DNA from 4 places in the Salinicola lusitanus genome. Region 1 is predicted to be linked to each of the others. Evidence: predicted binding sites of a transcription regulator. Region 1 holds the regulator's gene; each other region holds the start of a gene.

Region 1 (5,909 bases):
CGTCTCGGCGCGCCGCTGGTCAGCCTCACCGGACGACCCGGCTCCACGCTGGCCCGCTACAGCGACGTCCATATCGATGTCGGCGTCTCTCGCGAAGCCTGTCCCCACGACCTGGCACCGACCTCCTCCACCACCGCCGCGCTGGCGATGGGAGATGCGCTGGCGCTGGCGCTGCTGGAAGCACGGGGATTCAGCGCCGAGGACTTCGCGCTGTCGCACCCTGGCGGCACCCTTGGCAAGCGGCTGCTGCTGCGCGTCGCGGATCTCATGCACGAGGGTCACCGGCTCCCCAGCGTACCGACCGGCAGCCCATTGCGAGAGGCGCTGCTGGAGATGACTCTCAAGGGAATGGGGTTTACCTGCGTCGTCGATGAACGCGGCATGCTGGTCGGTGTCTATACCGATGGCGATTTGCGCCGAACCCTCGACCAGCGCGGCGATTTCGCGCTGCTGTGCGTGGATGACGTCATGACCCGCGGCGGCAAGACGGCCTCGCCCGATATGCTGGCGGCGGAGGCCGTGAGGATCATGGAGGATAATCGGATTACCGCCCTGGCGGTGGTCGAGAACGGCGCCCCCGTCGGCGCCCTGCACATGCATGATCTGCTGCGAAGCGGCGTCATTTGAGACCCCGGCCGAGGCCGGCTCCACCGAGACTCGAGCCCACTCCAGCCGATGGCGGACATGGGCCCCGATCACCACACTCACCACACTCACCACAAGGAGATAACGTGGCCAAGACAGTCAGATTCCAGTCTCCCTGGTGGCGCCGCCTCGGCCTGCTGGTCCTGTTGCTGGTCCTGGGGGGCGGTCTGACCTACCTGGACCAGCGCGGCGAGAACGGTCAGGAGCCCGTCATCGGCAATACGGTCGGCGAGCCCGACTACTATCTCGAGGATGCCAGCATGACGCGCTTCGACGAACGGGGGCGCGCCTATCAGCGGCTGGAAACGCCACGCCTGGTGCACACGCCCTCCGACGACATCATCCGCACCGAGGCGCCCCACGGCTACCTGACCGACGACCAGCAACGCCAGTGGCAGGTGACCAGTCAGACGGGGCAACTGAGCCGCAGCGGAGAGCAGTTGACGCTAGAGGGCGACGCCCGCCTGGTTCAGCCAGAGCAGGCGTGGAGCCTGGAAACGCAGACGCTGCACTACGACAACCGCGAGGCCCACGCCTGGAGTGACACACCCTCCGTGTTGCGCCAGCATAATCAGACCATGCGCGGGGATCGCTTCGATGCCTGGATCAACGAAGATCGTATGCGTTTGACCGACAACGTGCAGGGGCGCCTGCCACAGCAATCTGAGGATCAAGGATCATGAGGCGAGAAATCGGCCAACTCCTGGTGCTGACCGCGCTGGGTTTCACCAGTTTTCCAACCATCGCGCTGGAAAGCGATGCCAGTGCACCGATCGAGATCGCCGCCGATCAACTCGAGCTGGACGACCGTCAGGGCACCGCCGTCTATACGGGTGGCGTCGACCTGCAGCAAGGCAGCATGCATCTCAAGGCCGCACGCGTCGACATCCAGCGCGGCAACAACGGCCAGGTCAGCCTGGTCACCGCCAAGGGCGGCGGCGGCGAGCGCGCCTACCTCGAACAGAAGCCGTCCCCCGACCAGGAGATCGTCAAGGGCTGGGGCGATACCGTGGTCTATCACGCGGCCCAACGACGCGTGGAACTGATCGGTAACGCGGAGCTTCATCAGGCCGGCGACACCTTCGACGGTGCCTATGTCGAGTATTATCTCGACTCGCGACGCGTCCAGGCCCGTTCCGCCCAGAACAGCGACGGGAGCGGTGACGGCCGCGTCCGCATGACCCTCACGCCGCGTGACTCGTCCCAGTAACGCTCAAACCCTGACCCGGCACGGCCTCGAGCCGCCGCGTGGGGGCGTGATCGCCGACACCATATCCGGCGCGCAGCCACAAGGATCGTATTCATGAAAACGCTAACGGCCGCCAACCTTGCCAAGAGCTACAAGGGACGCCGAGTCGTCCACGACTTCAGCCTGACGCTGCGGCAAGGCAGCATTGTCGGCCTGCTGGGGCCGAATGGCGCCGGCAAGACCACCTCCTTCTACATGATCGTCGGCCTGGTCAAGTCCGATGCCGGCAGCGTCCATATCGACGACATGGATCTCAGCCGCGCACCGATGCACGACCGGGCGCGAGCCGGTATCGGCTATCTGCCGCAGGAAGCCTCGATCTTCCGCAAGCTGAGCGTTGCCGACAACATCATGGCCATCCTCGAGACGCGCAAGGACCTGGATCGTGCCGGGCGACGCGAGCGGCTGGAACAGCTGCTCGGCGACTTCCACGTCGATCACATTCGCGACAACCTGGGCATGAGCCTGTCCGGCGGCGAGCGGCGGCGGGTCGAGATCGCCCGTGCCCTGGCCACCGAGCCGGCCTTCGTGCTGCTCGACGAACCGTTCGCCGGTGTCGACCCCATCTCGGTCGGTGACATCAAGAGCATCATCCGCCAGCTGCGCGACCGCGAGATCGGCGTCCTGATCACCGATCACAACGTGCGCGAGACGCTCGACATCTGCGATAATGCCTACATCGTCGGCGACGGCCAGATCATCGCCGAGGGCCGGCCCCAGGCCATTCTCGAAAACCAGCGCGTCCGCGAGGTCTATCTCGGCCACGAGTTTCGCCTGTAGTCGCCTCTCCCCCGTCATGCCATCGGCAGCCATACCAGGCATCCGCACCGATGGCATGTTTCTTGCATGAAACGTTGCATCTCGTCACCGCAGCCAGTAACGTAAGCCTTCCACCGTTGATTGTGACGATCGTTTCTCCATGTCCATGAAGCCCTCGCTGCAACTCAGGGTCGGCACGCAGTTGACCATGACGCCTCAGCTCCAGCAGGCCATTCAACTGCTCCAGCTGTCGACGCTCGACCTCCGCCAGGAAATCCAGCAGGCGCTCGAATCCAACCCCATGCTGGAGATGGAAGAGCCCTACTCGGAGCAGGAAACTCAGGACGCCACGGAAGACGAGTGGGCCAGTGACATTCCCGACGAACTGGCCCTCGACAGCGACTGGAGCGATACCTACCAGGACGCCCATGCCAGCTCGTCGGGCAGCGCCAGCGAAGAAGCGCCGGACTTCGACCGCAACGCCGCCGTGACCACCCTCCAGGATCATCTCCTCTGGCAACTGGCCATGGGAGATTTCGACGAGCGCGAGCGCGCGCTCGGGGAGTGCCTGATCGACGCCGTCAACGACGACGGCTACCTGGTGGGCTCGCTGGACGAGCTGGCGACGAGTCTGCGCGAGCAGCGCAGGGAGAGCGTCAGCATGGCCGATCTCGAGCACATGCTCATGCGCCTGCAGCAGTTCGATCCGACCGGCGTCGGCGCTCGCAATCTGCGCGAGTGCCTGCTGCTTCAACTCGGCACGCTGGACGACGACACGCCGCTGCTACCCCAGGCCAAGCGCCTGGTGCGCCAGTTCCTCGAGGCGCTGGCCGGCAACGACCGGCGACTGCTCAAGCGTCGCCTGCGCCTCGAGGAGAACGAACTCGACAGCGTCATCGCCCTGATCCGGACGCTGGAGCCGCGCCCGGGGCAGCGCTTTGATACCAGTCACGACGATTACGTGGTTCCCGATCTGGTTGCCACCCCCTCTCGCGATGGCTGGCGTATCGAACTCAATGCCGAAACCCTGCCGCGCCTGCGCATTCAGCCCGACTACGCCGCCCTGATCAAGCGGGCAGACAAGAGCGATGACAACACCTTCCTGCGCCAGCACCTGCAGGAAGCCCGCTGGCTGATCAAGAGTCTCTCCAGTCGCAACGATACCCTGCTCAAGGTGGGCCGAGAGATCATGTCGCGCCAGATCGGGTTCCTCGAGCGCGGTGAAGAAGCGATGAAACCCCTGATCCTGGCCGATATCGCCCGCAGCGTCGACATGCATGAATCGACGATCTCCCGCGTCACGACCCAGAAGTACATTCACACGCCACGCGGCGTATTCGAGCTGAAATATTTTTTCTCGAGCCAGGTCGGCGGCCAGGGCGGCGAAGGCGATAGCTATTCGAGTACCGCCATCCGCGCTCGCATCAAGAAATTCATTGGCGACGAATCCCCTCGCAAGCCGCTGTCGGACAGCAAACTGGTCGAATTGCTGGCCCAGTCCGATATCAGTGTGGCCAGACGCACCGTGGCCAAATATCGCGAAGCCATGGGCATTCCGTCCTCCAGCGAGCGCAAGCGTCTGGCCTGATACAGGGCTCCGAAACCCGTCAAGACTCGCCATTCCGAATCAGATCGATCACGATGCCTTTGCAGTCCCCTGAAAAGGGTTACAATCAGAAGTGCCATCTGCCGCAACAGGAGTGTGTCATGCAAGTGAACGTTACCGGCCACCATGTCGAGCTGACCGACGCCCTCCGGGACTACGTCGGAGAGAAACTCGTTCGTTTGGAGCGTCACTACGACAACATCACCAATGTCCAGGTCACCCTGAGTGTCGAGAAGGAACGCCAGCAGGCAGCCTGTACCCTGCACGCAGCAGGCGGCGATCTACACGCCGAAGCCAGCGACACCGACATGTATGCCGCCATCGATTCACTGGCCGACAAACTCGACCGCCAACTGGTCAAACACAAAGAGAAGGCACAAGCCCGCGCCCAAGGCGCAGGCGCCCGCTGACGCCTGATGATGACACTGGAAAGCATTCTGCCCCCCGAGCGAACTCTGTTCGAGGTCACGGGGGGCAGCAAAAAACGTCTGCTGGAATTCTTCAGCACCTTCATCGCCCAGAATACACCCAGTCTGGATAGCCATGAGGTCTTCAGCCGCCTGATCGGTCGCGAGCGACTGGGCAGCACGGGGATCGGCAACGGCGTTGCCATCCCCCATGCCCGCAGTCCGCATTGCAAAGGGCCGATCGCGGGATTCATGCGCCTGGAAGACGCCATCGACTTCGATGCCATCGACGGCGAGCCGGTGGATCTGGTTTTCGTGCTGCTGGTGCCGGAAGAGGCGGATGATGCGCATCTGTCGCTGCTGGCGGAAGTTGCCGGCATCATGAATCAGAGCAGCGTTCGGCAGCAGTTGCGTCAGGCCGACTCGCAGCGGGCGTTGTACGACGCGCTCGTCGATGCCATCCGCCATCACCGTGACAGCGACGACGGATAAGCGATGCAACTCGTCATCATCAGCGGCCGCTCGGGCTCGGGGAAATCGATCGCACTGCAGGCGCTCGAGGATCTTGGCTACTATGCCATCGACAACCTCCCGGCCAACCTGCTGGCACCGCTGATCGACGAGCTGCGCAGCGCGCCGCCCTCCCGCCCCAACGTGGCGGTCAGCATCGACGCACGCAACCTGCCGGAATCGCTGGAGCGTTTCCCCATCCTGCTGGAGGCGGTACGCGAGCGAGGCATCGATACTCAAGTCGTCTATCTCACCGCCGACGCCAAGATCCTGCTCGAGCGCTACTCGGCCACTCGCCGACGTCACCCGCTGACCCGCGGCAATGACATGACCCTGGCCGAGGCCATCGATCACGAGCAAAGCTATCTCGCGCCGATTCGCCGCGTGGCCGACCTGGTCATCGACACCCAGGGGCTCTCGGTGCACGACCTCCGGGCCCGGATCGGCGAACAGGTGGCCAGGCATACCGGCGGCCGCCTGACCCTGACCTTCGAGTCGTTCGGCTTCAAACGGGGCGTGCCGCTGGACGCCGACATGGTGTTCGACGCCCGCTGCCTGCCCAACCCGTTCTGGGACCCCGGGCTGCGCGCCTACGACGGCCGCGATGCCTCGATCATCGAGTTCCTGGAGTCTTACCCCGATGTCCATGCCCTGGCGGAGGATATCCATGGCTGGCTCGATCGCTGGTTGCCATCCTACCTGGCCAGTCATCGCAGCTACCTGACGGTCGCCA
Region 2 (5,909 bases), 2.2 Mb from region 1:
GCAAGGTGATGGCGTCCTGCGAGTGATCGAGTTCGGCGACATAGTTCCTGATCGCCTGGCTGTAGCGCTCGTCGCGCTGCGCTCCGGCGGCGGGCGGCGCCGGCAGGCCGGCCTCGGCGAGCAGGCGCTTCGCGTGGTCGGCCGTCTCCTGGCTCCAGAGGGCTTCGCCGATGGCTTCGTGCCATGAGCTCCAGGCCCTTCTGGTGACCGGGCCGGGAAGAAAGACATTGGCCGGCAACGTCAGGCGCTCCAGGGTCGGCGACACCTGTTTCAGCGTATCGCGCCAGCCACCGTCGAAGGTGAGGGCAATGCGCGGCAACTGGTCGTGATGCAACTGCAACACGCTCTCCAGGCTGACGATCTGCGCGCTCTCGCTGAGGCTCTCCAGCAGATGACGAAAGCTATCCGGCCCCAGGCACCAGTCGGCCCTGTGAGGCAAGCGTGCCTCGGCTTCATCGTCCAGCACGCGATTCAGCGCGAGAATGGCGCTCCGCCCCCACAACGGCTCACTCAGGCTGAGACGCCAGTGACCGCGTAGACGCTGTACCACATCCTGTGTGCGATCCAGCCTAGACATGGGCCATTCCATTACTCGAGTCGTCGATCGCCATCAACACATGGCTTCTCTCTACAGTATCCGTTGCCTATCGATTTTCGGCAAAGGTTGCGAAGCGGATTCGCGAGCTTTCTTTTTTGGTGCAACGAGGCGTTTGTGTGCTCCAAGTTGGTGCGTCTAAGAGGTTTGAGCTACTCCCTTGGGAAGGAAGAGGCGGAAACGACGTCTGGAGGCGTCAGGCAGATTTTCGATAAAGCAATTTCAATCAAATACTTATTATCGGGCGTCCGGTCCTTGCCTCATTTTGGCACATTCTCTGCATAGTTATGTAAAAACGGTGTGCGCGTGGGCAAGAGCGTCGACTTCGTGCTACAAAACACGCATGCCACAAAACGGTGTTGGATATTCGCCAACGAATCGAGCCATGGCTCACAGTGGAGGACAACATGTCTGAGAAAACCCTCGCCCTTATCGAAGAACACGACGTCAAGTGGGTGGATCTGCGCTTTACCGATACCAAGGGCAAGGAGCAGCACGTCACCATTCCTGCCAGCGCCATCGATGCGGAATTCTTCGAAGACGGCCAGATGTTCGATGGCTCTTCCATCGAAGGCTGGAAGGGCATCAACGAGTCCGACATGATTCTGCGCCCGGAAGACGGCACCGCCTTTCTCGATCCGTTCACCGAAGACTCCACGCTGATCCTGCGCTGCGACATCATCGAGCCGGCGACCATGCAGGGTTACGAGCGTGATCCGCGCTCCATCGCCAAGCGCGCCGAAGCCTATCTGAACAGCACCGGTCTGGGCGACACCGCGTTCTTCGGTCCGGAACCCGAGTTCTTCATCTTCGACGAAGTGCATTGGAAGACCGATATCGAAGGCTCCATGTACAAGATCTCCTCCGAAGAGGGCGCCTGGTCCACCGACCGTCAGGTCGAAGGTGGCAATCTGGCACACCGTCCGCGCGTCAAGGGTGGGTACTTCCCGGTGCCGCCGGTCGACAGCTTCCACGACATTCGCAGCGCGATGTGCAACACGCTGCAGGCGATCGGCCAGAGCGTCGAAGTGCATCACCACGAAGTGGCCAACGCCGGTCAGAACGAAATCGGCGTCAAGTTCAACACGCTGGTGAAGAAAGCCGACGAAGTTCAGGAGATGAAATACGTCATCCATAACGTCGCGCATGCCTACGGCAAGACGGCAACCTTCATGCCCAAGCCGCTGGTTGGCGACAACGGTTCCGGGATGCACGTTCACCAGTCTTTCTGGAAGGACGGCACCAACCAGTTCGCGGGTGACGAGTACGCCGGCCTGTCCGAGATGGCGCTGTATTACATCGGCGGTATCATCAAGCACGCACGTGCCTTGAACGCCTTCACCAACGCTTCGACCAACTCCTACAAGCGTCTGGTGCCGGGCTTCGAAGCGCCGGTCATGCTGGCCTACAGCGCGCGTAACCGCTCTGCGTCGATTCGAATTCCGTACACTGCCAGCCCGAAAGGCAAGCGCGTCGAGACCCGTTTCCCCGACCCGACCGCCAACCCGTACCTGGCGTTCTCTGCGATGCTGATGGCCGGTATCGACGGCATCAAGAACAAGATTCATCCTGGCGATGCCATGGACAAGAACTTGTACGACCTGCCGCCGGAAGAAGGCAAGAAGGTCCCGACCGTGGCGACCAGCCTCGATCAGGCCCTGGAAGCGCTCGACACCGATCGCGCCTTCCTGACCGAAGGTGGCGTGTTCACCGACGACATGATCGATGCCTATATTGCGCTGAAGAGCGAGGACGTCGAGCGCCTGCGTCTGGCGACGCATCCGGTCGAATTCGATCTCTACTACAGCGTCTGAAGCTCGAGCCCAGGCCCGATGCCTTGCAGAAAGAGAGCCCCACTTCGGTGGGGCTTTTTCGTGGGGCCGTCTCCCGGAATGGTGGCCATGAAGCGGACCTTGGAAAGCGGGGCGAGTGGCAGGAGATACCGGCCAGGTGAAGGATCGAAGCCGCCGGCCGATAACAGGGTGATCGACAAGGGAGCGCCAACGGATGCGCACGAGGATGGTGGTATCGGTGATATCGATTTGCCTGGTGGCCGGGGCCGTCCTGCCCGCGATGGCGGCATCGGTCTATCGACACGTCGATGCCGAGGGTAACGTGGTCTACAGCGACGAGCCGGGAACGGGCACGCGCGTCGATCTCAAGCCGATCACGGTGGTCGATCCCACCGAGGTCGAGCCACGTGCGGACTCGCGCCAGTCGATCACGCCCGAGACCCCGGCAGTGGAGTACGAGCGTTTCGTGATCACCCGTCCGGAGAACCAGCAGACGCTGCCGACAGGACAGGCGGGAAATGTCCAGGTCAGGTTGGCGATCGAGCCCGCGCTGCAGCGGGGCGACCGTGTCCAGCTAAGGGTGGATGGCAAGGTGAGCCAGTCGCCGATGCACACCAGCGTCTTCGTGCTGACTCAGTTGCCGCGAGGCGAGCATCAGCTTCAGGCCGACCTGGTCGATGCCCAGGGGCAGGTGAGGCTTTCGACGCCATCGGTGACGCTCTACGTGCAGCGTGCCAGCATCAACCTGCCGGCCAATCCCAACAATCCCAATCGTGGCAAGTAGTTCCGTCTGCAGCGGCGTCGTGCCTCCAATCGGTAGCCACGGCCTCCAGCGTTTGCACTATTTTGGTGAATGAATTTCCAATTTTTATCCGGACCTCCCTGTCCATGGGCGAAATCGGGGAGTGGCGCGGTTTTTGCACTGTATAAGCACGTACCGGATCACCACGATGGAACAACGCATGTATCAACGTTTGCTGGAGCATCTGACGACCGCCGTCCTGTTACTCGACGAGCGGCTTCACGTGCGCTGGCTCAACCCCGCGGCCGAAGCACTGTTGGCGGCTAGCCGGCCCCGGGTGGTCGGTCAGTGGCTGGAGTGCCTCAACGGCGAGGATGGCAGTGTGCGTCAGGTGCTGCACAAGGCCATGCAGGAGTTCCATCCCTATACACAACGGGAAGCGGCACTGGTGCTGGCCGCGGGGGACGTGATCACGGTCGATTTCACCGCGACACCGATCACCAGTCGGGAACTGCTGCTGGAGATCGAACCGCGGGATCGACTGCTGCGCATCTCGCGGGAGGAGGCCCTGATCGCGCGACAGGAGACGGTCAAGGTGCTGATGCGAGGACTCGCCCACGAGGTCAAGAATCCGCTGGGCGGCATTCGTGGCGCCGCCCAGTTGCTGGAGCGTGATCTTCCCGACCCGCAGCTCACCGAGTTCACCCGGATCATCGTCGAGGAGGCGGATCGCCTGCGGGACCTGGTCGACCGCATGCTCGGCCCCAACACGCTGGTGCGTCACGAGCCGCTCAACGTGCACAAGGTGCTGGAGCGCGTTCGTGCACTTCTCGAGGTGGAGCATCACCGGTTGAGCTTCGAACGCGACTACGATCCCAGCGTGCCGGATCTGGTCGGCGACGAGGCGCAACTGATCCAGGCGGTTCTCAACATCGCGCGCAACGCCGTCCAGGCGATGGAGGAGTTCGGGACGCCCGAGCCGCGGCTGCTGCTGCGGACTCGCGTCCGCCGTCAGTTCACCCTCGGCGCCGAGCGCCACCGGCTGGTATGCGAGGTCGCGGTGATCGACAACGGCCCCGGCATCCCCGAGCACATCCGCGAAACGCTGTTCTTTCCGATGGTCTCCGGGCGTGCCGAGGGCAGCGGTCTGGGATTGTCCATCGCGCAGTCGATCCTGCATCAGCATCAAGGCCTGATCGAGTGCGACTCCCATCCGGGGATCACGGAGTTCCGGTTATTGATCCCCTTCGAGGCGCCACAGTGAGCGTGTCGGCTCGCTATATCGCTGCCGAGTCTGGCGAGTGGCCCATATCGACGCCGCCAAGCACACGATTCACCGTTCTGCTGGAGAACTGCCATGACTGAAGTCGCCCGTATCGCGATCGTCGATGATGACCGCGCTATCCGCTGGGTCCTGGAAAGGGCGCTGGCACAACCGGATCTCGAGGTGCAGTCCTTCGAGCGTGCCGATGCGGCGCTCGAAGCGATCGAGCGACAGCCCCCGGACGTGCTCCTGACCGATATCCGCATGCCGGGGCTCGACGGTCTCGACCTGATGGCCAAGGTGCGCGAGATGCATCCCGATCTGCCGGTGATCGTGATGACGGCGCACTCGGATCTGGATAGTGCGGTCGCTTCCTACCAGGGCGGTGCCTTCGAGTACCTGCCCAAGCCGTTCGACGTGGACGACGCACTGGCGCTGGTGCGGCGCGGCGTTGCCCATGCCCGGGAGCGGCGCTCGCCGGCGGCGATGCCGGAAGGGCTCTCGGCCGAGATCATCGGCGAGGCGCCGGCGATGCAGGAGGTGTTTCGCGCCATCGGCCGGCTGTCGCAGTCGCATATCACGGTGCTGATCAACGGCGAGTCGGGCACCGGCAAGGAGCGTGTCGCCCAGGCCCTGCACCAGCATAGTCCGCGCAGTGGTCACCCGTTCATCGCGCTCAACATGGCGGCGATTCCCAAGGACCTGATGGAGTCGGAGCTGTTCGGTCATGAAAAGGGGGCCTTTACCGGCGCCGCCGCCCAGCGCCGCGGGCGTTTCGAGCAGGCCGACGGCGGCACGCTGTTCCTCGACGAGATCGGCGACATGCCCGCCGATACGCAGACGCGGCTGCTGCGCGTGCTGGCGGATGGTGAATTCTACCGGGTCGGTGGCCACGTGCCGGTCAAGGTGGATGTGCGGATCATCGCCGCAACCCACCAGAACCTGGAAAAACTGGTGACGGAAGGCCGTTTTCGCGAGGATCTGTTCCACCGGCTGAACGTCATTCGCGTCCATCTGCCACGGCTGTCGGAGCGACGCGAGGACATTCCCCGGCTGGCCCAGCATTTTCTCGCCGAGGCCGCCAAGGAGCTCTCCACCGAGCCCAAGGTTCTGACCCGCGAAGCCGAGACGCATCTCACGCATCTCCCCTGGCCGGGCAACGTGCGGCAATTGGAGAACACCTGTCGCTGGCTGACCGTCATGGCCTCCGGTCGGGAAGTGCTGGTCGACGATCTGCCGCCGGAGCTGCGCGAGCTCGAGGGGACCGAGGCGCCCAGCGGAGACTGGCGCAACGCGTTTCGCGAGTGGGCGGATCGGGCCCTGGCCTCGGGCCACACGCATCTGCTCGAAGAGGCGATGCCGGATTTCGAGCGGATCCTGATCGAGACCGCCTTGAAGCATACCGGCGGGCGCAAGGGGGAGGCCGCCGAGCTGCTGGGCTGGGGCCGCAACACCTTGACTCGGAAGGTGAAAGTGCTCCTGCCGGCGCTAGCGGACGAATAGGCCCAGTGCTGG
Region 3 (5,909 bases), 1.3 Mb from region 1:
CCGTGGCGAGCTGGGTACCGGTGATCTTGGAGCCGTCGCTGGATTCCCAGGTCGCCGGCGGGCCGTAGTAGCTGCCGACCTGGTTACCGTCCGCATCGTTGAGCTTGGCATCCGGACCCTTGAACACCCACTCGTGGGCGCCATCCTTCATCTCGCACGCGTAAGTGATCTCGCCGACGCCCACCGTCTCCATGGCAATCTCGTTGCCATCCGGGACCTGCACGTCCGCCGGGACGTCGTTGGCATGCGCCGCGAGGCTGAAACCACCCAGCAGGGCGGCGGTCAGGGTAACGCTGGCTAGTTGTCGAGTTTTCATTGGCGTCTCTCCGAGCGTGAATAGGTCAGGACTTCATGTCCTGCACTGGGGATACACGTGGCTAGGAGAGACGGATGCAGCCGGGCTCGATTTTTTTCGCGAATGGCGCGACATGGGCTCGAGCCTTGCCGAGGAGTTACAGGGCCGGCTTCAGCGAGTGCTGGCCCAGATAGCGACAGCACAGCGGATAGAGCGCCACCGCCAGCGCGATACCGACCAGCGGCGGCGCCCATGGCGAGAACCAGGCGCCCAGGGTTGCCAACGCATAGGCGCCGAGCCCGGGAAGATGAAACGCCGGCAATACGGCCGCGTCGAGTCTGGGGTAGTGGCCACGACGCAGGAAGAGGTAATCGGCGATGATCACTCCCCCCAGTGGTGGGATGCAGGTACCCAGCGCGATCAGGAAGGGCACCAGTAGCGCATCCATCCCGGCCAGCGCCAGCAGCGTGCCGATCGCCGCGCCGCCAAGCGTCACCCAGCCGCGCTGGCGGGTGCGCAGCAGGTTGCAGCCGGCGGCGGCAAAGTTGTAGATGGTGTTGTCCTGCGTGGTCCACAGGTTGAGGAACAGCATGGCCAAGCCGACGGTGGTCAGGCCTTGCAGGATCAGTACCTCGACCACATCCGGCTGCTGGTAGACAAGAGCACCCACGGCGCCGATCAGCACCATCAGGCCATTACCGATGAAGAACGCCAACAGGGTCGCCGTGACCGCCTGGCGTGGTGTACGCGCGAAACGGCTCCAGTTGCTGGCCTGCGTTGCGCCGGATACGAAGGTGCCGAAGATGATGGTGATACCGGCTGCCCAGCCCAGCTCTGAACTGGGAGCGATGGCGGTCAGGCCGCTCCAGCCGCCGCCATCGCGCCAGGCGATGATCATGCTGATGGCGATCAGCAGCGCCATCGCCGGCACCGCCACGTTGGATAGCAGCGCCAGGCCACGGTAGCCGATGAAGGCGGTGAGACAGAAGCCGATACCGAACAGCACCATCAACGGAGCCGCCCAGCCTGGTGCGAGCCCCAATGTCGATACCAGCACGTTGGCGATGGTCGCCACGCCCCAGGCGTACCAGCCGACCTGGGTGACGCCGAGCAGCAGATCGGACAGCGCGCTGCCGCGCTCGCCCAAGGCGAATCGTGACATCAGCGCTGTGCTGAGCCCGGAGTGGGCGGCGATGCCGGCGATTGCCGCGGCATAGATGCCCAGCAGCAGATTGCCCACCACGATCAACGCCAACAGCTCGGTGAACGAGAAGGCGGCGCCGATCTGGCCGCCAGCGAACATGGTTGCGGTGAAGAAGGTGAAACCCAGCAACAGTAGCGCCAGCGATGCGAAGGGTTTGCGTGCGTCGCCAGGCACTTCGCTCAGCGGATAGTCATTGTCGGCTTGGGGCAGGGCCATGGGTCGATCCTCACTAGGGCGGTCGGGACTGACCAAGCAAGCTGTATGCCGCGCCGCGGAAAAGGGTTATCCATCCACGTTCTCCACGAATCGACGGCCTGGCCTGGGCGCCAGGTCTGCACGCCTGTGGTGCAGAACAAGCCGGATCGAGTCGTCGGTTTGCCGAAAGGGGACTACGAGAGGGGACCCGGCTCGGGTGGCTATCCGGATAAGCCAACGCCCCGCACAGGGCGGGGCGTTGGAGGGGGCTGGCAGCATCTCGGGCATCGCCGAACGGATGTCACTCCCGGTAGGCGGATTCCTTCAGCGCCCGGATTCGATCATCCAATGGCGGGTGGCTGGCGAACAGTTTCTCCATGATCTTGCGGGTCTGCCCGGTAGTGATGGCGAAGGCCGTCAACGAATCGGGCATCTGGTCCGGCTGGCTGGTCTCGGATTTCAATCTGGCCAGGGCGTTGATCATGGCGCCACTGCCGGCATATTTGGCGCCGGCGGCATCGGCACGATACTCCCGGAAGCGCGAGAACCAGGCGACGATGATCGACGCCACCAGGCCGAATACGATCTCGGCGACGATAACGACGGCAAAATAACCCATGAAGCCCAGGCCGCCGCCGTTGTCGCGTCCGCGCAGGAAACTGTCGACGACCTGGGCGACCACCCGCGCGAAGAACATCACGAAGGTGTTCAGCACCCCCTGGATCAGTGCCAGCGTGACCATGTCACCGTTGGCGACGTGGCCGATCTCATGCGCCAGCACCGCACGAATTTCCTCGGGGCGCATGCGCTCGAGCAGCCCCTGGGAAACCGCTACCAGAGCGTCGTTCTTGTTCCAGCCGGTGGCGAAGGCGTTGGACTGCTGGGCCGGGAAGATCGCCACTTCCGGCATCTTGATATTGGCCTGCTGCGCCAGTTCACGCACCGTGTCCAGCAGCCACTGCTCGGTGGAATTGGCGGGCTGATCGATCACCTTGGCCTTGGTGCTCATCTTCGCCATCCATTTGGAGATGAACAGCGATACCAGCGATCCGGCCATGCCGAACACGAAGCAGAAGATCAGCAGGCTGTTCATGTTCAGCCCGTTGGCGTTGAGATAGGGCTCGACGCCCAGTAGTCGCAACGTGATGCTGGCGACGAGAATCACCGCCAGGTTGGTTGCCAGGAACAGGATGATTCGCATCATCGGTCTTTACCCTCAGTCGTGGAAAGCGTGGCCGGCGTCATGTCGTGCGCCGGCTTATGATTAGTTCGTTGTTCGTTAATACCTGGTAATCAGGCGGTTATGAACCGTTAGATACGACTTTCGTGAATAGGTTTCAAGAGGGGGCGTGGCCGCGCGTCGAAATGCGCGGCCCTGTCATGTGGCGGTGACTGGCCACCGCCACGGATCACTGGCGATAACGTGAGAGGAAGCGGGCGAAGCGGTCGATGGCGTCGCCGAGCTGATCGGCCCAGGGCAGGGTCACGATGCGCACGTGATCCGGCGTCGGCCAGTTGAAGGCCGTACCCTGAACCAGCAGGATACGCTCCTGCAGCAGCAGGTCGAGCACCATCTGGGCATCGTCATGAATGGGATAGACCTCCGGGTCGAGCCGCGGAAAGGCGTAGAGCGCCCCCATCGGTTTGACACAGGAGACCCCGGGGATCGCGTTGAGCTTTTCATGCACGACGTTGCGCTGAGCCAGAAGTCGCCCGCCGGGCAGGATCAGGTCGTTGATCGACTGGTAGCCACCGAGGCCGGTCTGGATCGCGTGCTGCGCCGGCACGTTGGCGCACAGTCGCATCGAGGCGAGCATGGTGAGGCCCTGGATGAAGTCCTCGGCGTTCTGCTTCCCCAGCCCGCCGGACAGGATCATCCAGCCGGAACGGAAGCCGGCGCAGCGGTAGCTCTTGGAGAGCCCGTTCATGGTCACGACCAGTTGGTCGTCCTCGGCCAGGGCGCCGGTGGAGACATGCTCGACGCCGTCGTAGAGGATCTTGTCGTAGATCTCGTCGGAGAAGACGACGAGGCCGTGCTGGCGGGCGACCGCCAGGATCTCCTTGACCACCGTCGGCGGGTAGACCGCACCGGTCGGGTTGTTGGGGTTGATCAGCACGATCGCGCGCGTCCGCGCCGTGATCTTGTCGCGGATATCGGCGATATCCGGTGACCAGCCGGCGTTCTCGTCGCACAGATAGTGAACCGGATGGCCGCCGGAGAGATTCGCCGCGGCGGTCCACAGCGGATAATCCGGCGCGGGAATCAGCACCTCGTCGCCATCGTTGAGCAGCGCCTGCATCGCCATCACGATCAGCTCGGAAACCCCATTGCCGATGAACACATCCTCGATGCCCACGCCCGGGATTCCTTTGCGCTGGCACTCCTGCATGATCGCCTTGCGCGCCGAATAGAGCCCCTTCGAGTCGCAGTAACCCTGGGCCGTCGGCAGATTGCGCATCACGTCCTGGAGAATCTCCTCGGGGGCTTCGAAACCGAAGGGCGCGGGATTGCCGATATTGAGCTTGAGAATGCGATGGCCTTCGTCCTCGAGGCGCTTGGCATGATCGAGAACGGGCCCACGAATGTCGTAGCAGACATTGTCGAGCTTGTGCGATTTCCGAATGGGGCTGTTCATTGAAGTTCCGTAAGCTGCACAGCCTAAAACGTCAGGCGGGTTGAAGAGGGCGGGAAGTGGCTATTCCCCGGTGGGCTGTGTCACCGATTCCCAGCATAACGCCGCGCTGGCGCGGCGCAAGAGGCAGAAACGGAAGGATTTTCGGTGCATCTGTATGGTGGGGTCAGTGCTCGGCGGCGTCGATATCTTCCTCGACGGGATCGGGAATATCCGCTGGCAGCTCCAGGGTCAACCGGCCGAGCTTGCCGTCGCGCAGTTCATGCAGCAGTACCTCGGCGCCACGGTGGAGGTTGATCACCCCTCCGGCCTTCAGGCCGCCGCGTTTGCGCGCGATCTCGTTCATGATCGCGTGACCGTCGAAGCCCGCCCTGGCCTGGAAGTCGACCAGCCTGGGACCGTCGGCATCGACGCTATCGGTCTCGGTCGGCGCCACGTAGACGGGTAGCTCGCCGAGCCGGTAGCGCTCGCGCAGGGCATCGGGATAGCGCTTGGCCAGTTCGGCGGCACAGACGATGGCGACATCGACGTACTCGATCGCGGTATCGCGGATGGCACCGCTGGCCGCCAGCCGGTAGGCACTGGCCTGATCCTCGATCTTCGGCCACAGCACGCCGGGGGTGTCGATCAGCGAGACGCGTCCGTCGATGCGGATCTTCTGCTGGCGCTTGGTCACGGCCGGCTCGTTACCGGTCTTGGCGATCTTGCGCCCGGCGAGGCCGTTGATCAGCGTCGACTTGCCTACGTTGGGAATGCCCATCACCATCACGCGCACATCGCGGTCGGCGCGTACCTGGCCAGCCAGTTCATGGCACAGCGCCGGGATCTGCTTGAGTTCACGCGCCTGGGTCGTGGTGACGGCAATCGCGCGGCTGTCCGGCTGAGCGTCGAAGTGCGCGATCCACGCCTGGGTGGCCTCGGGGTCGGCCAGGTCGGCACGCGAGAGAATTTTCAGTACGGGTTTATGCTCGGTCAGCTCTGCCAGCATCGGGTTGCCGCTGGAGTAGGGCAGGCGGGCATCGAGCACCTCGATCACCACATCGATCTCCGGCAGCGCCTCGGTGATCTGGCGCCGCGCCTTGTTCATGTGTCCGGGATACCAGCCGAGCATGATCTTCTCCTGCCTGTTCTTCGAATCGTGCCGCGCCCAACGGCAAGCGGGCGGACATTCTAGCAGGATGCTGAGGTGGTGTGCTGGAGGCCCGTATTGGGTGGTCTGCTGCTTCAAGCTGCTGACGCGTGGGGCATCCGTGGGCCAAGGCGCCCCATTGCTTCATCCCGTTCCAGGCCCCTGCAGCCTCGGATCGGCTCTTGGAGTCGATCCACTTCACATAGCTCCCATGAGCATGGCGTAATCCCGGAGCCTCATCTGCTTGGCAACGAAGGCCAGACTGCCATGGGCCGTCAGCGACCAGCAGGCAATGGTGTGGCGAGTCTGGCAGGGCCGGCGGCGTGCGGCATGAACTCTGGCAAGCGCACTCAACTGACGGATCGTCCCCAGTGAGCCGCCTTTTCGACGATGGCATCGATTTCGGCGCGGACGCGGGCCGACGGACGCTCCATCGAGGTATCGCCAAGCGCC
Region 4 (5,909 bases), 2.2 Mb from region 1:
GACACCAGCAGCGTATTGAGCAGGCCGATGACGAAGGTTCTGCCATAGGTACTGTCGCTGGTGTACTCGATCAGCGTCTGTGGAATCGAGAAGCCGGCTCGCCCCTCCAGAAAGCCGAAACCGGTATGAATACCGCGGGCTTCCAGGTTGAGCAGCGTGTTGTGAACCAGATAACCGATGAAAGCCGCCAGTACCAGAAACAGCACGGCCTGAACGATCAGGGCGCGTATGGCGGGGTTCCGCCACAAGGGCCCGTGCCCCCGTCGCGGTAAGGTAGTGGATGGACGCAGCATGAGTTGTCTCTACTCGAGCGTGGAGAGGCACCGCGCCCCGGCGCTCAGACCGAAGGGGCGCGGTGTCGAGAGCACGAGGTAACGCTTAGCGAACCGGCGGTGCGTACTGGATGCCGCCGTCGTTCCACAGTGCGTTGATGCCGCGTTCGAGTCCCATCGGCGAGTCGGCGCCCACGGTGCGGTCGAACACCTCACCGTAGTTGCCCACCATCTTGACGATGTTATAGGCCCAGTCGTTGCTGATGCCCATCTGCTCGCCGAAGTTGCCGTCCTTGCCCAGCAGGCGGGCGACGTCCGGATTCGGCGGGGTTTCGCGCATTTCGTCGACGTTCTCGCTGGTGATGCCGAGCTCTTCGGCGTCGAGCATGGCGAACAACGTCCACTTGACGATGTTGAACCACTGATCGTCGCCCTGACGCACGACCGGGCCCAGCGGCTCCTTGGAGATCCGTTCCGGCAGAATCACGACACCGTCCGGATCCGCCAGCTGCAGACGCAGGGCGGCCAGCTGCGAGGAGTCGGAGGTCAGCACGTCGCAGCGGCCGCTGTCGAAGCCCTGGGCGGTCTGGTCGGAGGTATCGAAGGCGACCTGCTGGAACTGCATGTCGTTGGCCTTGAAGTAGTCGGCCATGTTGAGTTCGGTGGTGGTACCGGCCTGCACGCAGATGGAAGCGCCATCCAGTTCCTTGGCGCTCTTGACGCCGAGATCCTTGCGCACCAGGAAACCCTGGCCGTCATAGAAGTTGACCCCGGTGAAGTTTAGCCCCAGCGAGTTGTCGCGGGTGGCGGTCCAGGTCGTATTGCGGGACAGCACGTCGACTTCACCGGACTGCAGCGCGGTGAAACGCTCCTTGGCGGTCAGCGGGGAGAAAACAACGGCTTCCGGGTCGCCCAGGACGGCCGCGCCAACGGCACGGCAGACTTCAACGTCGATACCGGTCCATTTGCCATTTTCATCGGGAGACGAGAACCCGGTCAGCCCCGTGCTGACACCACAGGTGAACTCGCCGCTGCTTTTGACATCATCCAGAGTGGCAGCCTGAACTTGGGTGACGGCAGCCGCGGCAAGCATGGCGGCTGGCAGTACGATCAGGCTTTTGTTCTTGTGGCGCATATGGAATCAACTCCCTCGCATTATCATTTGAGTGCATGCCGGAACATGCCCAGATGAAATTAGCAAAGTTCGTTCCACTTTCGCGCCGAGGGCCGTAAAACCCTGTTTCAACGCTACCCTAGCCTCGACGATCCTGCCCACATCCAGTTCGGCGGACCGCCCGGGGCGCCGAAATGACAACAAATTGTTTCAAAACAGTGCCTAAATAACACACCTGCACCATGGTGGTGCCCGCGCTGAAGATCCTTCCCGGACCCATGCCCGCCGGGAGACCCTGGTGCTTGATTCGACTAACGTTGAATTCCGCGACCGCGTCGGTACCGCGATCCGATCGATGACACGCCCAGGGCGACGCTGGCGCCGAGCGCATTGGCGAGAATATCGTCCCAGTCACCGCCTTGACGCCCCGGCACGTAGAGCTGCAGGTATTCGATGGCGATACTGAATGTCACCGCCGCCAGCCAGGCCGACAGCCAGCGGCACCCGGAGAGACGCAGCCCTAGCGCCAGGCCGGCGTAGGCGATGAAGTGGTTGAACTTGTCCCAGGGCAGGTGCTGCGGCAACTCTTGAGCGGGACTCAAGCTTCCCCAGGCGATCCCCGCCGCCCAGACCAGCGTCGCCACCACCGCGGCCACTCTTGGCCAGCGCGATGGCCCAGCGTCGTCCCACTCTCGGCGGCGGCCGGCTTTCATGGCTCGTCCGCCAGTTCGCCAGGCAGCCCGCAGCGATGGCAGAGCCCGGCAGAGAGATGATTCACCCAGCGTGGATGATCCTCGAGACGCGCGGCACCAAGCGACGAGAGTCGATGCCGGTGGTTGCCGACGAGACGGTAGCCGCCATCGCGCAGAGGACGCGGAATCCAGCGCAACCACTCGAGTCGCTGCCAACCACCCCGCAGCCGGGCGGCCAGGCGCCAGACGGCATCGCTGTTACGGCGGGGTTCGCCGTCGGCGAAGCACCAGATGCTGTCTGAACGCGCGAAGTCGATGCCGAAATGCTCGCCGAGCCGATGCGAGACCGAGCCCTCCAGCCCCGCGATGCGCAGCCGGCTGTCCGGCCTTTCGCGGGCCAGCAGCCAGCGAACCGAACGCCGACAGAACGGGCAGTCGGCATCGAACAGCAGCAGGCCATTGCCGGCCTCGCCGCCAGCGGACTCATCGATGATAGGCGGGGCTGAGCTCATGCAGGGCATCCATGAACGCCGTGACGTGATCCGGATCGGTGAACTGACTGATGCCGTGTCCCAGGTTGAAGACATGACCTTCGCCCGGGCCGAAACTTTCGAGGATGCGGGCAACCTCCTCGCGGATCCGCGACGGCGGCGCAAACAGCACGTTGGGGTCGAGATTGCCCTGCAGCGCCACCCGTTCGCCGACGCGCCGACGGGCGTCGCTCAGCTCGGTGGTCCAGTCCAGGCCCACCGCGTCGCAGCCGCTGTCGGCGATCGACTCGAGCCACTGCCCGCCGTTCTTGGTAAACAGGATAACCGGCACCCGGCGGCCGTCGTGCTCGCGAATCAGGCCATCGACGATGCGCTGCATGTAGGCCAGGGAGAACTCGCGATAGGCCGGCGTCGACAATGCCCCGCCCCAGGTGTCGAAGATCTGCACCACCTGGGCGCCGGCGCGAATCTGGGTATTCAGGTAGTCGGTGACCGCGGTGGCGAGTACGCCGAGTAACGCATGAAGGGTGTCGGGGTCGCCGTAGAGCATCGCCTTGAGGTGGCGGAAATCCTTGCTCGAGCCGCCTTCGACCATATAGGTCGCCAGCGTCCACGGGCTACCGGAAAAGCCGATAAGCGGCACCCGGCCACCGAGCTCGCGACGGATCGTGGAGACGGCGTTCATCACGTAGTCGAGATCGCGCTCGGCGTTCGGCGCGCTCAGCGCGGCCACCTCGGCGGCGGAGCGCACCGTCTTGCGGAACTTGGGGCCTTCCCCTGTCTCGAAATAGAGCCCGAGCCCCATGGCGTCCGGAATGGTCAGGATATCCGAGAACAGAATGGCGGCATCCAGCGGATAACGCTCGAGCGGCTGCAGCGTTACCTCGCAGGCCAGTTCGGCGTTGCGACACAGATCCATGAAACTGCCGGCGTGGGCCCGGGTCTGACGATACTCCGGCAGATAGCGGCCCGCCTGTCGCATCATCCAGACCGGCGTGCGGTCCACCGGCTGGCGGGCCAGCGCCCGCAGCAGGCGGTCGTTATGCAGCGCCGGCGGCTGGACAGCGTCGGAAAGCGCCTGCGACTGGGAATCACGGGACAGAGTCATGACGGCCTTTTGCGTTCGAGATTTGCCGGCATTGTAACGGATCGGCCGCCAGGCCTGTTATAATGCCGCCCTTTTTAATTGTCCGGCGCTCTCGGCCAGCATTCGACGCCGGAGCCCCTCCTACCGCGAGGTCATCGTGACGATCCGCTTCATCGCCGCATCGCAACTACCCACTCCCTGGGCGACGTTCATGCTGCACGGCTTCCAGGAAGAGGCCACCGGCAAGGAGCACGTCGTGCTCACCCTTGGCGACGTCACCACGTCGGAACCGGTGCTGGCGCGGGTGCACTCCGAATGCCTGACCGGCGATGCCCTGTTCTCGATGCGCTGCGACTGCGGCTATCAGCTTCAGGAAGCGCTCAAGCGGATCGCCGACGAGGGGCGCGGCGCCCTGCTCTACCTGCGTCAGGAAGGCCGCGGCATCGGCCTGCTCAACAAGATCCGTGCCTATGCGCTGCAGGACGATGGCGCCGACACCGTCGAAGCCAATGAGCGCCTGGGTTTCGGTGCCGACCAGCGCCGCTACGATATCTGTGTGCCGATGCTGGAACACCTGGGCATTCGGTCGCTGCGGCTGATGACCAACAACCCGCGCAAGGTCGAGGCGCTGAGCCAGGATGGCGTCGAGATCCACGAGCGCCTGCCGATCACCACCGGTCGCAACCCGTTCAACGAGCACTACCTGACCACCAAGGTCGGCAAGCTCGACCACATGATGGATCTCGACGATTTCACGCCCGCCAGCGACGTGGATATCGAACGCGACGCCTGAACGACCGCCTCCTCACCCGCGAACTTCTTCCGGCGTCATATTGGCGTCATCATGGCCACACAGACTGAACGCCGAGGTCTCGATTCAGTCACATAAGAGACAGCTTTCCGAATTCTGCCGCCGTAGTGGCAGCCGCCTCGAACAGTGAGGTCTCGAAAATCATGTCCGATCAGCCGCCAGAGTCCGCCAGCGCGCATGAACTCGACGAATTCTCCCGGTTAGAGGAGTGGTTGCACAGCATCAGCCACGGCATCGGCGCGGCGCTGAGTCTCGTCGGCATGATCGTATTGATCGTGCTCGCCAGCGTCGCCGCCCACGTCGACCCCTGGAAGATCGTCAGCGTCTCGCTCTACGGCAGTTGCCTGCTGCTGCTCTACACCGCCTCGACCCTCTACCACGGCTTTCGCGGCCAGCGCCTAAAGCGCGTCTTCCAGGCCTTCGATCACTGCGCCATCTACCTGCTGATCGCCGGCACCTACACCCCCTTCCTGCTGGTCAACCTGCGCGGGCCGATGGGCTGGGCGCTGTTTGCCGTCATCTGGAGCCTGGCACTCGGCGGTATCGCGCTGCGTCTGATCTGGCCCCATCGATTCGACATACTGCGCGTGTTCATCTACCTGATCATGGGCTGGCTGATCCTGATCGCCTCCGACAGCCTCACTGCACAGCTGTCCCCCAACGGCCTCGCCCTGCTGGTGGCTGGCGGCATCACCTACACCGTGGGCGTGATCTTCTACGCCATCCGGGCAATCCCGTTCCATCACGCGATCTGGCACCTGTTCGTCATCGGTGGCAGCGTCTGTCACTTCCTGGCCGTCTACACCGCAGTGCTGCCGTTCGAGACCTGAACTGGCCTCCGGCGATCTCGCTCCAGACGCTATCAATCGCCCCCGTTACCGCCCAGCACGTCGCCCGGATTGCGCAACGGACACTGCGACAGCGACAGGCAACCGCAGCCGATACAGCCATCGAGCTGGTCGCGCAGCAGGGTGAGCTGGGCGATGCGCTCGTCCAGGGCCGCGCGCCAGCGCTCCGACAGCCGCCGCCAGTCCGCCGCCGTGGGGGTGCGCGAGTCGGGTAGCGCTGCCAGTGCCTCGCGGATTTCCGTCAACGGCACACCGGTACGCTGGGCGATCTTGATCACCGCCACACGGCGCAGCACGTCTCGGGTATAGCGCCGCTGATTGCCGGCGTTGCGCCAGCTGTGGATCAATCCCCTGGTCTCGTAGAAGTGCAGCGTCGATACCGCAACGCCGCTTCGCCGGGCCACATCACCGACGCTCAATGCCTGTTTGGTGGCGGAGATCGCCCCCCTCCGCGGTGCTCTCGTCGTCATGTTCCACGCTTGACCTCAAGCTTGCTTGAGGAATTAGAGTGCAGCGATTCCAACCTTCTCGCAAGCGAGCGACACCATGCCATCCGATACGCCTCAACCGCCGAGCCGGGGCAGTTCTCGACAC

Evidence for each region. The regulator sigma-54, encoded in region 1, starts transcription at its own class of promoters, with help from an activator protein. The targets are predictions, from matches to a motif close to TGGCACNNNNNTTGCTNT.
Region 2: a site for sigma-54 is predicted at 3,295-3,312, ahead of glnL (nitrogen regulation protein NR(II)). Genes of this name have one in related genera too.
Region 3: a site for sigma-54 is predicted at 1,749-1,766, ahead of codB (cytosine permease). Genes of this name have one in related genera too.
Region 4: a site for sigma-54 is predicted at 1,467-1,484, ahead of AAGT95_RS07130 (amino acid ABC transporter substrate-binding protein). Genes of this name have one in related genera too.

Annotation. Positions count from the first base shown of each region.
Region 1 is NZ_CP151919.1:4,168,164-4,174,072, forward strand. It holds gene AAGT95_RS18860 (KpsF/GutQ family sugar-phosphate isomerase) at 1-627, shown strand, start outside; gene lptC (LPS export ABC transporter periplasmic protein LptC) at 732-1,328, shown strand; gene lptA (lipopolysaccharide transport periplasmic protein LptA) at 1,325-1,855, shown strand; gene lptB (LPS export ABC transporter ATP-binding protein) at 1,949-2,674, shown strand; gene AAGT95_RS18880 (RNA polymerase factor sigma-54) at 2,814-4,241, shown strand; gene hpf (ribosome hibernation-promoting factor, HPF/YfiA family) at 4,361-4,669, shown strand; gene ptsN (PTS IIA-like nitrogen regulatory protein PtsN) at 4,679-5,158, shown strand; gene rapZ (RNase adapter RapZ) at 5,162-5,909, shown strand, end outside.
Region 2 is NZ_CP151919.1:1,929,165-1,935,073, forward strand. It holds gene AAGT95_RS08905 (polysaccharide deacetylase family protein) at 1-577, opposite strand, end outside; gene glnA (glutamate--ammonia ligase) at 1,003-2,409, shown strand; gene AAGT95_RS08915 (DUF4124 domain-containing protein) at 2,603-3,172, shown strand; gene glnL (nitrogen regulation protein NR(II)) at 3,351-4,394, shown strand; gene glnG (nitrogen regulation protein NR(I)) at 4,488-5,897, shown strand.
Region 3 is NZ_CP151919.1:2,881,804-2,887,712, forward strand. It holds gene AAGT95_RS12890 (DUF3455 domain-containing protein) at 1-316, opposite strand, end outside; gene codB (cytosine permease) at 453-1,715, opposite strand; gene htpX (protease HtpX) at 1,996-2,898, opposite strand; gene AAGT95_RS12905 (pyridoxal phosphate-dependent aminotransferase) at 3,104-4,330, opposite strand; gene ylqF (ribosome biogenesis GTPase YlqF) at 4,494-5,438, opposite strand; gene AAGT95_RS12915 (hypothetical protein) at 5,807-5,909, opposite strand, start outside.
Region 4 is NZ_CP151919.1:1,549,130-1,555,038, reverse strand. It holds gene AAGT95_RS07135 (amino acid ABC transporter permease) at 1-293, opposite strand, end outside; gene AAGT95_RS07130 (amino acid ABC transporter substrate-binding protein) at 379-1,407, opposite strand; gene AAGT95_RS07125 (VanZ family protein) at 1,698-2,099, opposite strand; gene AAGT95_RS07120 (thiol-disulfide oxidoreductase DCC family protein) at 2,096-2,590, opposite strand; gene hemE (uroporphyrinogen decarboxylase) at 2,562-3,677, opposite strand; gene ribA (GTP cyclohydrolase II) at 3,814-4,449, shown strand; gene trhA (PAQR family membrane homeostasis protein TrhA) at 4,611-5,297, shown strand; gene soxR (redox-sensitive transcriptional activator SoxR) at 5,330-5,785, opposite strand.